2 regions of the Kitasatospora sp. NPDC001132 genome follow, and region 2 is predicted to be linked to the other one. Evidence: riboswitches for the same ligand, from Rfam matches in the RefSeq annotation. Region 2 holds a riboswitch; the other holds the start of a gene.
What was found. A riboswitch is a leader RNA that binds a small molecule or an ion and turns the genes downstream of it on or off. The one in region 2 is predicted to bind cobalamin.

Region 1 (5,056 bases), on a different contig from region 2:
GTAGTCGGCCGGCTTCTGGCCCGCCCACCAGAACCGGCGGGAGCAGTCCAGCACGTTCATCTCGTGGTACGGGCGCAGCAGCACCGGCACGTCGTGGGCGGCCAGGTACTCCAGGTGGTCGGCCAGGTAGGACAGGTCGGTGATCAGTGCCCGGTACTCGGGGGTGTCGTGGGCACCGTCCACGACCCGGCCGAACCAGTCGGGGTCCTTCGCCACCGGCGAGTTCGAACAGAGCACCCGGTCGAAGGACTTGACGTCCGAACCGGGGTAGGGCTGGTGGAAGGACATGCCGACGATCCCGGCCGGGCCGCCGCCGTTGTCGGGCAGTTCGGTGCTGCTGCCGTCGCAGTTCTGCTGCACGCCCGCCGCGCCGTAGCCGCCGTCCTCGGCGCGCGGGTGGCCGTTCCAGACGGCGGAGAGCAGGTCGACGGCGTCGTCGGTGTACTGCCAGCCGGCCCGGCAGGTGGGCCAGCGGCCGGCCGAGTAGGACCGGGGATTGCCGACGCCCCAGCCGTTCTGGCCGTAGCCGGGGCCGAGGTCGGTCTCCACGAAGCCGGGCAGCTTGCCGGTGATGTCGGCGGCCTTCTTGTAGTAGTAGCCGACCTGCTTGGTGCCCCGGTAGTCCCCGTACTCGGGGTTGTTGCGCTCGTTGTGCGCCTCGACGTGCTGGCCGATCACCGTGCCGCCGCTCTGCCCGGTGCGGGCCTGGGACTCCAGGTCGGCGAGGAACTGCTGGACGGCGCGGGCGTTCGGCGAGGCCTGCGGGTCCCGGGCGAGCAGGTCCCGGCCCACCTCCGGCGGCAGGGTGCGCCCGGGCAGGCCGACCGACACCGGGACGCGCGGGAGCTGTTCGCCGTCGGCCCGGCCGTCGTGGTCCAGCAGGAGGACCGCTCCCGCGGCGGCGACGATCCCGGCCGCGGCCAGGACGGCGGGCTTGCCGCGCAGGGCTCTGGGCAGGGCCACTGACCGCTCCTCCGGTTGCTCGCCGGCGCCGCCCCCCACGGACGCAACCGGAAACGCGTACGACATGACTGTCCCGAGAGCCTGCCACACTCCCCCCGGCCTGCGCGAACAGTAGGCCGGGGGGCCGGGGTGTCACGGCGGATCAGCCCGCCCGCGGGACGCCCCGGCGGATCAGCCCGCCGAGGCCGGAGCGGTGCCCTGGACGCCGGGCGCGGCCGAGGACGCGGCCTTGGCGCGCTTGAGCAACTGCCCCTTCACGTGCTCCGCGAACCCGGAAGCCGCCGCGGTCGCCGTGGCGTCCGGGGCGTTGCCGCCCTTCGCCGAGCCCTCGACCGTGAAGTAGCCGTACCGGCCCAGGCTGTTGTGGGTGCCGGTGCAGCCGGCGCCGGCGCAGAAGGCCGGCGCCCCGGCCGCCGGCGCGCCCTTGAGCTGCCCGGTGAAGTTCTTCAGCGCGGTCTCGGCCTGGAGCTTGCGGTCGAAGACCGCCACCCCGACGGTGACCGCGCTCTCACCGGAGACGTACGTCGCCCGGAGCACCTGCTGGCACCCCTGGTCGCCGAGCACCTTGCCCAGCCCGCCGGTCGTGGAGTTCCCGTCCCAGCAGGGCGAGTCCAGCGCCACGACGGTCCGGTTCCAGGTGGCGCCGTTGATCGTCACCTGGAGCGCGGAGAACAGTGCTCCCGCGTCCTGCGGCGCCGGGTCGGTGGCGGCCTCCCAGATCGGCTTGGACGGGTCGTCCGGCTGGCCGCCCGGCGTGCCGGACGTACTCGGAGGCACGACCGGCTGGGTGCTCTTGACGGCCGTCGGGGAGCCGTCGTCCTTCTTGCCCTTGAACAGCACCACACCGCCGGCGACCAGGCCGCCCACCACGGCGACCGCGGCCACCACGCCGATGACCCTCATCCGGCGACGGCGCTTGCCCTCGGCCTCGTTGCGGTCCGCCAGCGCGTCCCAGTCCGGCTCGGCCCGCTGCGGCGGGACCGGCTGCTGGGGCTGCTGCTGGAGGTGCCACTGGGGCTGCGGCTGGGGGGCCGGCTGGGGCTGCGGCTGCGCGAAGGGCGGCGGCGCGACGGGCTGCGGCTGGGCGTGCGGCGGCTGCCCGACCGGCGGAGCCGGCTGCGGCGCGGGCGCGACCGGCTGCGGCACCGGCGGGATGGGCTGCGCGACCGGCTGCGCCGCCGGCACGACCGGCCCGTACGAGGCCGGCGGCGGCCCGAAACCCCCGCTCGGCGGCGGTACCGGACCAGGTACCACCGGCTGCTGACTCTGTGCGCCCCCCGGCCCGGCGGGAGGCGTTCCCTGCGGCCCCTGCCCAGGTACGCCAGTTCCGTCGCTCATGCGCCCAGATCGTAGGGCATCCTCGTGTCCGCCGATCCTCCCGGTGACCATTCCGTATCGAAACCAGGACGCCCCCGGCCCGGTTCCGGGGCCTCGCAGGGCCATCCGGGGCCACGTTTCCGGTACCACCGGTCATCGCCCCGACACGCGGCGCCGCACTACATCTGGGGTCGCTTCAGGGAGACACCACTACATGTATGCTCGCTTCTGCTGTCGATGCAGGGGAACCCGGTGCGAATCCGGGACTGCCCCGCAGCGGTGTGCGGGCGGCTCCAGCAGCCGTACCCGCGAGTCCGATGACCTGCCGACAGCGTGCGCCACGGCCCTCCCGCAGAGGCCGCGCCGACACGAGCAGTACCCCTCCGGGCCTCGCGGGCGGGCCGGGGAGTCACCGTCGCGCGACGCCGTCTGCGTTCGTGCCGTGCTCCCCTGCCCCGATCGGCCCGGTGGCCCCCGATCACCGCCGCCGATCGCCGCCAGGAGAGAGCGCCTTGACCACCGCCGCCTCAGCCACCCTGCCCGCCCAGGGCACCGGTACCGCCTTCACCGACCCGACGGTCTCCGACCCCGGCGGCGCCCTGCTGCGGCTGCTCACCGACCGCAGCACCGACCTCACCGAGGTCGACCCCGGCCATGTCGCCGCCGCCGCTCTGCGCGGCCGCCACGCCGGCTCGGACTTCGCCGAGCTGCGCGGGCTGGCCGTGGACGCCGCCGCATCGATGATCGCCGAGGACCCCCAGTACTCGAAGCTGGCCGCCCGCCTGCTCGCCCTGGAGATCGTCGACGAGGCGAACAGCCAGGGCTCGGTGTCCTTCTCCGCCTCGATCGCCGTCGGCCACACCGAGGGCCTGATCGGCGACACCACCGCGGACTTCGTCGCCAAGCACGCCGCCGCCCTGGACGCGCTGATCGACACCACCGGCGACGACCGCTTCGAGTACTTCGGCCTGCGCACCGTGCAGTCCCGCTACCTGCTGCGCCACCCGATCACCCGCAAGGTGATCGAGACCCCGCAGCACTTCCTGCTCCGCGTCGCCTGTGGCCTGGCGGTCGGCGACAGCGAGCAGTCGGTCCGCGAGGTGGCCGAGCTGTACGGCCTGATGAGCCGCCTGGAGTACCTGACCTCCTCGCCGACGCTCTTCAACTCCGGCACCCGGCACCCGCAGATGTCGAGCTGCTACCTGCTCGACTCCCCGCTGGACAACCTGGACTCGATCTACAACCGCTACGCGCAGATCGCCCGCCTCTCCAAGCACGCCGGCGGCATCGGCCTGTCCTACTCGCGCATCCGCTCGCGCGGCAGCCTGATCCGCGGCACCAACGGCAAGTCCAACGGCATCGTGCCGTTCCTGCGCACCCTCGACTCCTCCGTCGCCGCCGTCAACCAGGGCGGCCGCCGCAAGGGCGCGGCCTGCGTCTACCTGGAGACCTGGCACGCCGACATCGAGGAGTTCCTGGAGCTCCGCGACAACACCGGCGAAGAGGCCCGCCGCACCCACAACCTCAACCTGGCGCACTGGATCCCGGACGAGTTCATGCGCCGGGTCAACGCCAACGAGGACTGGTCGCTGTTCTCCCCGGCCGACGTGCCGGAGCTGGTCGACCTGTGGGGCGCCGACTTCGACGAGGCCTACCGCAAGGCCGAGCAGGCCGGCAAGGCCGTCCGCACCATCCCGGCGCAGACCCTGTACGCCCGCATGATGCGCACCCTGGCGCAGACCGGCAACGGCTGGATGACCTTCAAGGACGCCTCCAACCGCGCCGCCAACCAGACCGCCCTGCCGGGCCGCACGGTGCACTCCTCCAACCTGTGCACCGAGATCCTGGAGGTCACGGACGACTCCGAGACCGCCGTCTGCAACCTGGGCTCGGTCAACCTGGGCGCCCACGTCGCCGCCGGCGCCTCGGCCGACGACCTGATCGGCGCGATGGACTGGGAGCGGCTGGACGCCACCGTGCGCACCGCCGTCACCTTCCTCGACCGCGTGGTGGACATCAACTTCTACCCGACCACCGAGGCCGGGACGTCCAACTCCCGCTGGCGCCCGGTCGGCCTCGGCGTGATGGGCCTCCAGGACGTCTTCTTCAAGCTGCGGATCGACTTCGACTCGGCCGAGGCCAAGACCCTCTCCACCCTCATCGCCGAGCGCATCATGCTCACCGCCTACGAGCGCTCCGCCGACCTGGCCGAGCAGCTCGGCCGCCACGAGGCGTACGGCGAGACCCGCGCCGCCCGCGGCGAGCTGCACATCGACCACTTCCCGACGGCCGCCCCGCAGTGGGCCGACCGCTGGACGGCGCTGCGCGCCCGGATCGCCGAGACCGGCCTGCGCAACTCGCTGCTGCTGGCCATCGCGCCCACCGCGACCATCGCCTCCATCGCCGGCGTGTACGAGTGCATCGAGCCGCAGGTGTCCAACCTGTTCAAGCGCGAGACGCTGTCCGGCGAGTTCCTCCAGGTCAACCCGTACCTGGTGCGCGAGCTCAAGGAGCTCGGCGTCTGGGACCAGCAGACCCGCGACGCCCTGCGCGACGCCAACGGGTCCGTCCAGGAGCTGAACTGGCTGCCGGCCGAGGTGCGGTCGCTGTACCGCACGGCCTGGGAGCTGCCGCAGCGCGCCCTGATCGACCTGGCCGCGGCCCGCATGCCGTACCTGGACCAGAGCCAGTCCCTGAACCTGTTCATGGCGGCGCCGACCATCGGCAAGCTCAGCTCGATGTACGCCTACGCGTGGAAGGTCGGTCTGAAGACCAC
Region 2 (5,056 bases):
TGTACCGGCCTTCTGTCACATCCGGTTGTCCGTACGACAGGGCGAGCGGCGGCGGCACCTCCGCAAGATCGGGCAACAGCGGCAAACCGCCTGGCCGGAAACGTATGGCCTGCCCATGCCATCCCAGGCGCCTCGGTTGCCGGGAATACTCGGCCGGTCACCGTGCGTACGGGTGGGGGGTAAGGGATCGGACCAACTATTGCCCCTGACGACGTGCCGGATTTCGCACCGGCAATCCCCTCCCCCCGACTTCCGGCCGGGCTGTCCAGCCCGAATCCGGACGGATGGCTGGCGGGGGTTGGGGGATCGTGCTGCACGAGAAGTCGGACGGGCCGACTTCTCGTGCGCGCTCGACGTCATGGGAGAAACGTTCATTCGTGGACGGGGGGAAGCCGAACGGAAAAACCGACGGGACCCGGCCGAAAGCGCCCCGCGCGGAGAGGGGGGCTCACGCGGGACGGCTCGTACGGCAGCACTCGCGCGGAAAGGGTCGCATGGAACGGCTCGCGCGGAACGGCTCGCGCGGAACGGCTCGCGCGACAGGACTCGCGCGGAAGGCGGCTAGAGCAACGGAGTGAGCCACCGGCGGAGGAGTTCGGTATAGCGCTCGGGGGCGCTGTTCCAGAGGGTCGCGTGGTCGGCGCCGGGGAAGGCCTGGAGGCTGACCACGTCGCGGCGGGCGGCGGCCAGCTTCTCGGCGGCGCCGAAGGGGGCGATCCGGTCCTCGGGGCTGTGCAGGAGGAGGGTGGGCACCCGCAGGTCGGCGCCCTCGGCGATGCGGCCGAAGTCGGCGAGCTCGACGCCGGTCCGCCCCTCGGCGGCGAGGGCGCCGAGTTCCGCCGCGACGCCCGGGAAGCCGGAGCGGGCGGCGTCCCGGCGGGCGGAGGCCGGGCGGTCGAGCACGGGCGAGTCGAGGACCAGGCCCCGGACGGCGTGCGACCAGGCGGAGCGGGCCGCCGTGTGGAGGACCATGGTCGCACCGAGGGACCAACCGTAGAGGATCACGTTGCCGGCGCCGCTGTGCAGCGCCAGCCGTATCGCCGCCTCGACGTCGCGCCACTCGGTCTCGCCGAAGTGGCTGAGCCCGTCCGGGGAGGCGGGGGCGCCCCGGTCGCCGCGGTAGGTGACGGCGAGGGCGGGCAGGCCGAGCCGGTCGAGGACGGGGAGCACGGGGAGGGTCTGCCGACGGTCGGCCTCGGGGCCGTGCACCAGGATCACCCAGGTGCCGCGTTTGCCGTCGAGCTGCCAGGCGGGAAGGGCGCCGAGCTCGCCGTCGACGGCGGTGTCGGCGAAGGCGAGGCCGAGCGCCTCGGTGGGGTCGCCGAGGTGGACCCGCGGGGTGAAGCGGACCTCGGTGCCGGGGGTGAGGGTGCCCCGGTCGGCGCGGACCAGCCGGCGGGTGACCTCCTGCTCGTCGCCGTGCAGGATCTCCTCGACGACCGCGTGACCGCCGTCCGCCCACTCGACCGCCCAGCGGCCGGGGCGCAGGCTCCCGGGGCCGCGGGTGAAGGTGACCCGGCCGGGGGCGAGGCCGCGGACCACGACCGGAGCGGACTCCTGAACGGTGGTCACCGGACGGACCATCCGCTCGGATGCCCGACGGCCGATCACCAGCACGGCGGCCCCGACCGCGGCGGCCGCCACGACGGCTGCGGTTCCCCAACGCATTTCGCTCCCCGCTCTCCTGCCTCACGGACCGGACGGTGTTCGGACACCAGTTCACCGGCGCCCCGCCCGCCCGGCCACCGGGCTGGGCCGTCCGGGTCACCCGGGCGGCGGACCGGCCCTGCCGAGGAGCCGGCGGCCCTGGCTCTGCCGAGGTGGCGCCGCGGACGGGTGGCGAGGACGGCGGGCCGGCGGGAAGACGAAGGCCGAGGACGAGGACGAGGGCAGGCAGTGGCAGGCCCCGTCCTCGGCCCGCAGCGCCGACCGGTCCCACGGGCGTCAGCGGCGTCCGCGTGTGACCAACCCCTCCGTGACCTCGGTTGACTCCCGGTTCGAGCCCGTGATGGGATCCTGGGGCCAAACGGAGGCATGGAGAGGAAGCCGGTGGAAGTCCGGCGCGGTCCCGCCACTGTCACCGGGGAGCACGCTCGGAACATCGCCACGGCGGGCCGTCGACGGCCGCTGGAAGGCTCCGAGGGTGCGTTCGACCCGGAAGCCAGGAGACTCTCGCCGCCGTCACGTCGATCCAGGGCGCGGACCCTGAGTGAGGACACGCACGCGATGCAGGCTGCCCCGCCCTGCCCGACCCCGAGCTGCCCTCCGCCGTGCGACCGATGATCCCGCCCGCGCCTTCCGCGCGCCGTCCGCTGACCCGCGCCGCCGCGTTCGCGCTCGGCGCCGCCGCGGGCTACGCCGCCGACGCCCGCTTCGCCGACCCCCGCCGGGGCCACCCGGTGGCCGTCTTCGGCAGCGCCGCGACCCGGCTGGAGCGGCGGCTGTGGCGCGACGGCCGCGCCGCCGGGGCCGGGTACACGGCGCTGTGCGTGGGCGCGGTCGCGGCGGGCGCACTCGCCCTGGACCGTACGGTGGGCCGGCGCCCGCTGGGCCGGGCGGCGCTGGCGGCGGCCGCGACCTGGACGGTGCTCGGCGGCACCTCGCTGACCCGGGAGGCGCGCACCATCGGCCGCTCGCTGGCGGCGGGCGACCTCACGGCCGCGCGGGAACGGCTGCCGCACCTGTGCGGACGGGATCCGAGCGCGCTGGACGGGCAGCAGATCGCCCGGGCGGTGGTCGAGTCGGTGGCGGAGAACACCGCCGACGCCGTGGTCAACGCGCTGACCTGGGGCGCCCTGGCCGGCACGCCCGGCCTGCTCGCCTTCCGCGCCGTGAACACCCTGGACGCCATGGTGGGCCACCGCTCGCCGCGCTACGCCCGGTTCGGCTGGGCCTCGGCCCGGCTGGACGACCTGGCGGGCTGGCCGGGCGCCCGGCTGACGGCACTGCTGACGGTGGCAGCCGCGCCCGAACCGCGGACGGCCTGGCGGGTCTGGCGGCGCGACGGCTCCGCGCACCCGAGCCCGAACGCGGGCCAGGCCGAGTCGGCGTTCGCCGGCGCGGTGGGCGTCCGGTTGGGCGGGACGCTGCGGTACGGCGAGCGCGTGGAGAACCGGCCGGTACTGGGCGCGGAGCTGCGGCCGGTGACGGTGGACGACATCGAGCGGGCCTGCGCGCTCTCCCGGCGGGTGGGCGCGCTGGCGCTGGGTACGACGGTCGCGGGGCACGTCCTGCTGCGGGTGCTGGCGAAACGGGCGCTGACAGAACGGGTGCCCGCGGAACGGGTGCCGACGAAGCGACTGCTGCCGAGGATGAGGGGACGGGGATGAGCAACGCACTGCTGGTCGCGGGGACGACCTCGGACGCGGGCAAGAGCGTGGTGACGGCCGGGATCTGCCGTTGGCTCGCCCGCCAGGGCGTGCGGGTCGCGCCGTTCAAGGCGCAGAACATGTCGCTGAACTCCTTCGTCACCTCCGACGGCGCCGAGATCGGCCGCGCCCAGGCGATGCAGGCGCAGGCCGCCCGGGTGGAGCCGGAGGCGGCGATGAACCCGGTGCTGCTCAAGCCGGGCGCGGACGGCCGCAGCCAGGTGGTGCTGCTCGGCAGGCCGGTGGCCGAGGTGGGCGCGCTGGACTACCGCGAGCGCAAGCCCGTCCTGCTGGAGCGCTCCCTGGAGTGCCTGGCCGACCTGCGCCGCCGCTACGACGTGGTGGTCTGCGAGGGCGCGGGCTCGCCCGCCGAGATCAACCTGCGCGACCGCGACATCGCCAACATGGGCCTGGCCACCGCCGCCGCCCTGCCGGTGGTGGTGGTCGGGGACATCGACCGGGGCGGGGTCTTCGCGGCGATGTACGGGACGCTGGCGCTGCTGTCGGCGGAGGACCAGCGGCACGTGGCGGGCTGGTTCGTCAACAAGTTCCGCGGCGACGCGCGCCTGCTGGCACCCGGACTGGACATGCTGCGCGAGCTGACCGGCCGTCCGGTGCTGGGCACGCTGCCGATGCTGCCCGGGCTCTGGCTGGACGCCGAGGACTCGCTGGACCTGTCCACGGTGGTGGACCGGGCGGACGGGCCCGGGCCGCTCGGCGCGGACGTGCTGCGGGTGGCCGTGGTGCGCTTCCCCCGGCTGTCCAACTTCACCGACGTGGACGCGCTCGTGCAGGAGCCGGGCGTGCTGGTGCGCTGGGCGACCAGGCCGGAGGAGCTGGCCGACGCCGACCTGGTGGTGCTGCCCGGCACCCGGGCCACCGTCGCGGACCTCGCCTGGCTGCGCGAGCGCGGCCTGGAGCCGGCCCTGCGGGCGCGGGCGGCGGCCGGCCTGCCGGTCCTCGGGGTCTGCGGCGGCTACCAGATGCTGGCGCACTCGATCGTGGACGAGGTCGAGTCGAAGGCGGGCGCCGTCGAGGGCCTCGGGCTGCTGCCGACGCACGTGCGGTTCGGCGCCGAGAAGGTGCTGGCCCGCCCGGTCGGCGAGGCGTACGGGCAGCGGGTCGAGGGCTACGAGATCCACCACGGAGTGGTGGCGGTCGAGGGCGGGGACGCCTTCCTGGACGGCTGCCGGGTGGGCGCGGTCTGGGGCACGACCTGGCACGGCGCGCTGGAGAACGACGGATTCCGTCGCGAACTCCTGCGCGAGGTCGCCGAGTTGTCCGGGCGGGCGTTCGTCCCGGCGCCGGACACCTCCTTCGCCGCGGCGCGCGAGGCCCGGCTGGACCGGCTGGGCGACCTGATCGAGGAGCACGCGGACACCGACGCGCTGTGGAAGCTGATCGAGGGCGGGGTGCCGGCGGCCGGATCGCTGCCGTTCCTCCCGCCCGGGGCCCCTGGGAGTGACGCATGACCGACGTCCGCTATCCGTTCACCGCGATCGTCGGCATGGCCGACCTGCGGCTCGGGCTGCTGCTGAACGCGGTCTCCCCGGCCGTGGGCGGCGTGCTGGTGCGCGGCGAGAAGGGCACCGCGAAGTCGACCATGGTGCGCGCGCTGGCCGGCCTGCTGCCGTCCATCGCCACCGTGGACGACTGCCGCTTCGCCTGCGACCCGGCCGCACCCGACC

Region 1: linked by a shared signal. The riboswitch ahead of ACWDBE_RS08065 (ribonucleoside-diphosphate reductase subunit alpha) and the one ahead of ACWDBE_RS09760 (cobalamin biosynthesis protein) in region 2 are both predicted to bind cobalamin.

What each region holds. Positions count from the first base shown of each region.
Region 1 covers NZ_JBSFKF010000004.1:253,437-258,492, forward strand. The annotation lists gene ACWDBE_RS08055 (glycoside hydrolase family 26 protein) at 1-963, opposite strand, end outside; gene ACWDBE_RS08060 (hypothetical protein) at 1,135-2,148, opposite strand; cobalamin riboswitch at 2,499-2,624, shown strand; gene ACWDBE_RS08065 (ribonucleoside-diphosphate reductase subunit alpha) at 2,817-5,056, shown strand, end outside.
Region 2 covers NZ_JBSFKF010000005.1:273,344-278,399, reverse strand. The annotation lists gene ACWDBE_RS09765 (alpha/beta hydrolase) at 562-1,668, opposite strand; cobalamin riboswitch at 2,040-2,172, shown strand; gene ACWDBE_RS09760 (cobalamin biosynthesis protein) at 2,280-3,329, shown strand; gene ACWDBE_RS09755 (cobyric acid synthase) at 3,326-4,840, shown strand; gene ACWDBE_RS09750 (putative cobaltochelatase) at 4,837-5,056, shown strand, end outside.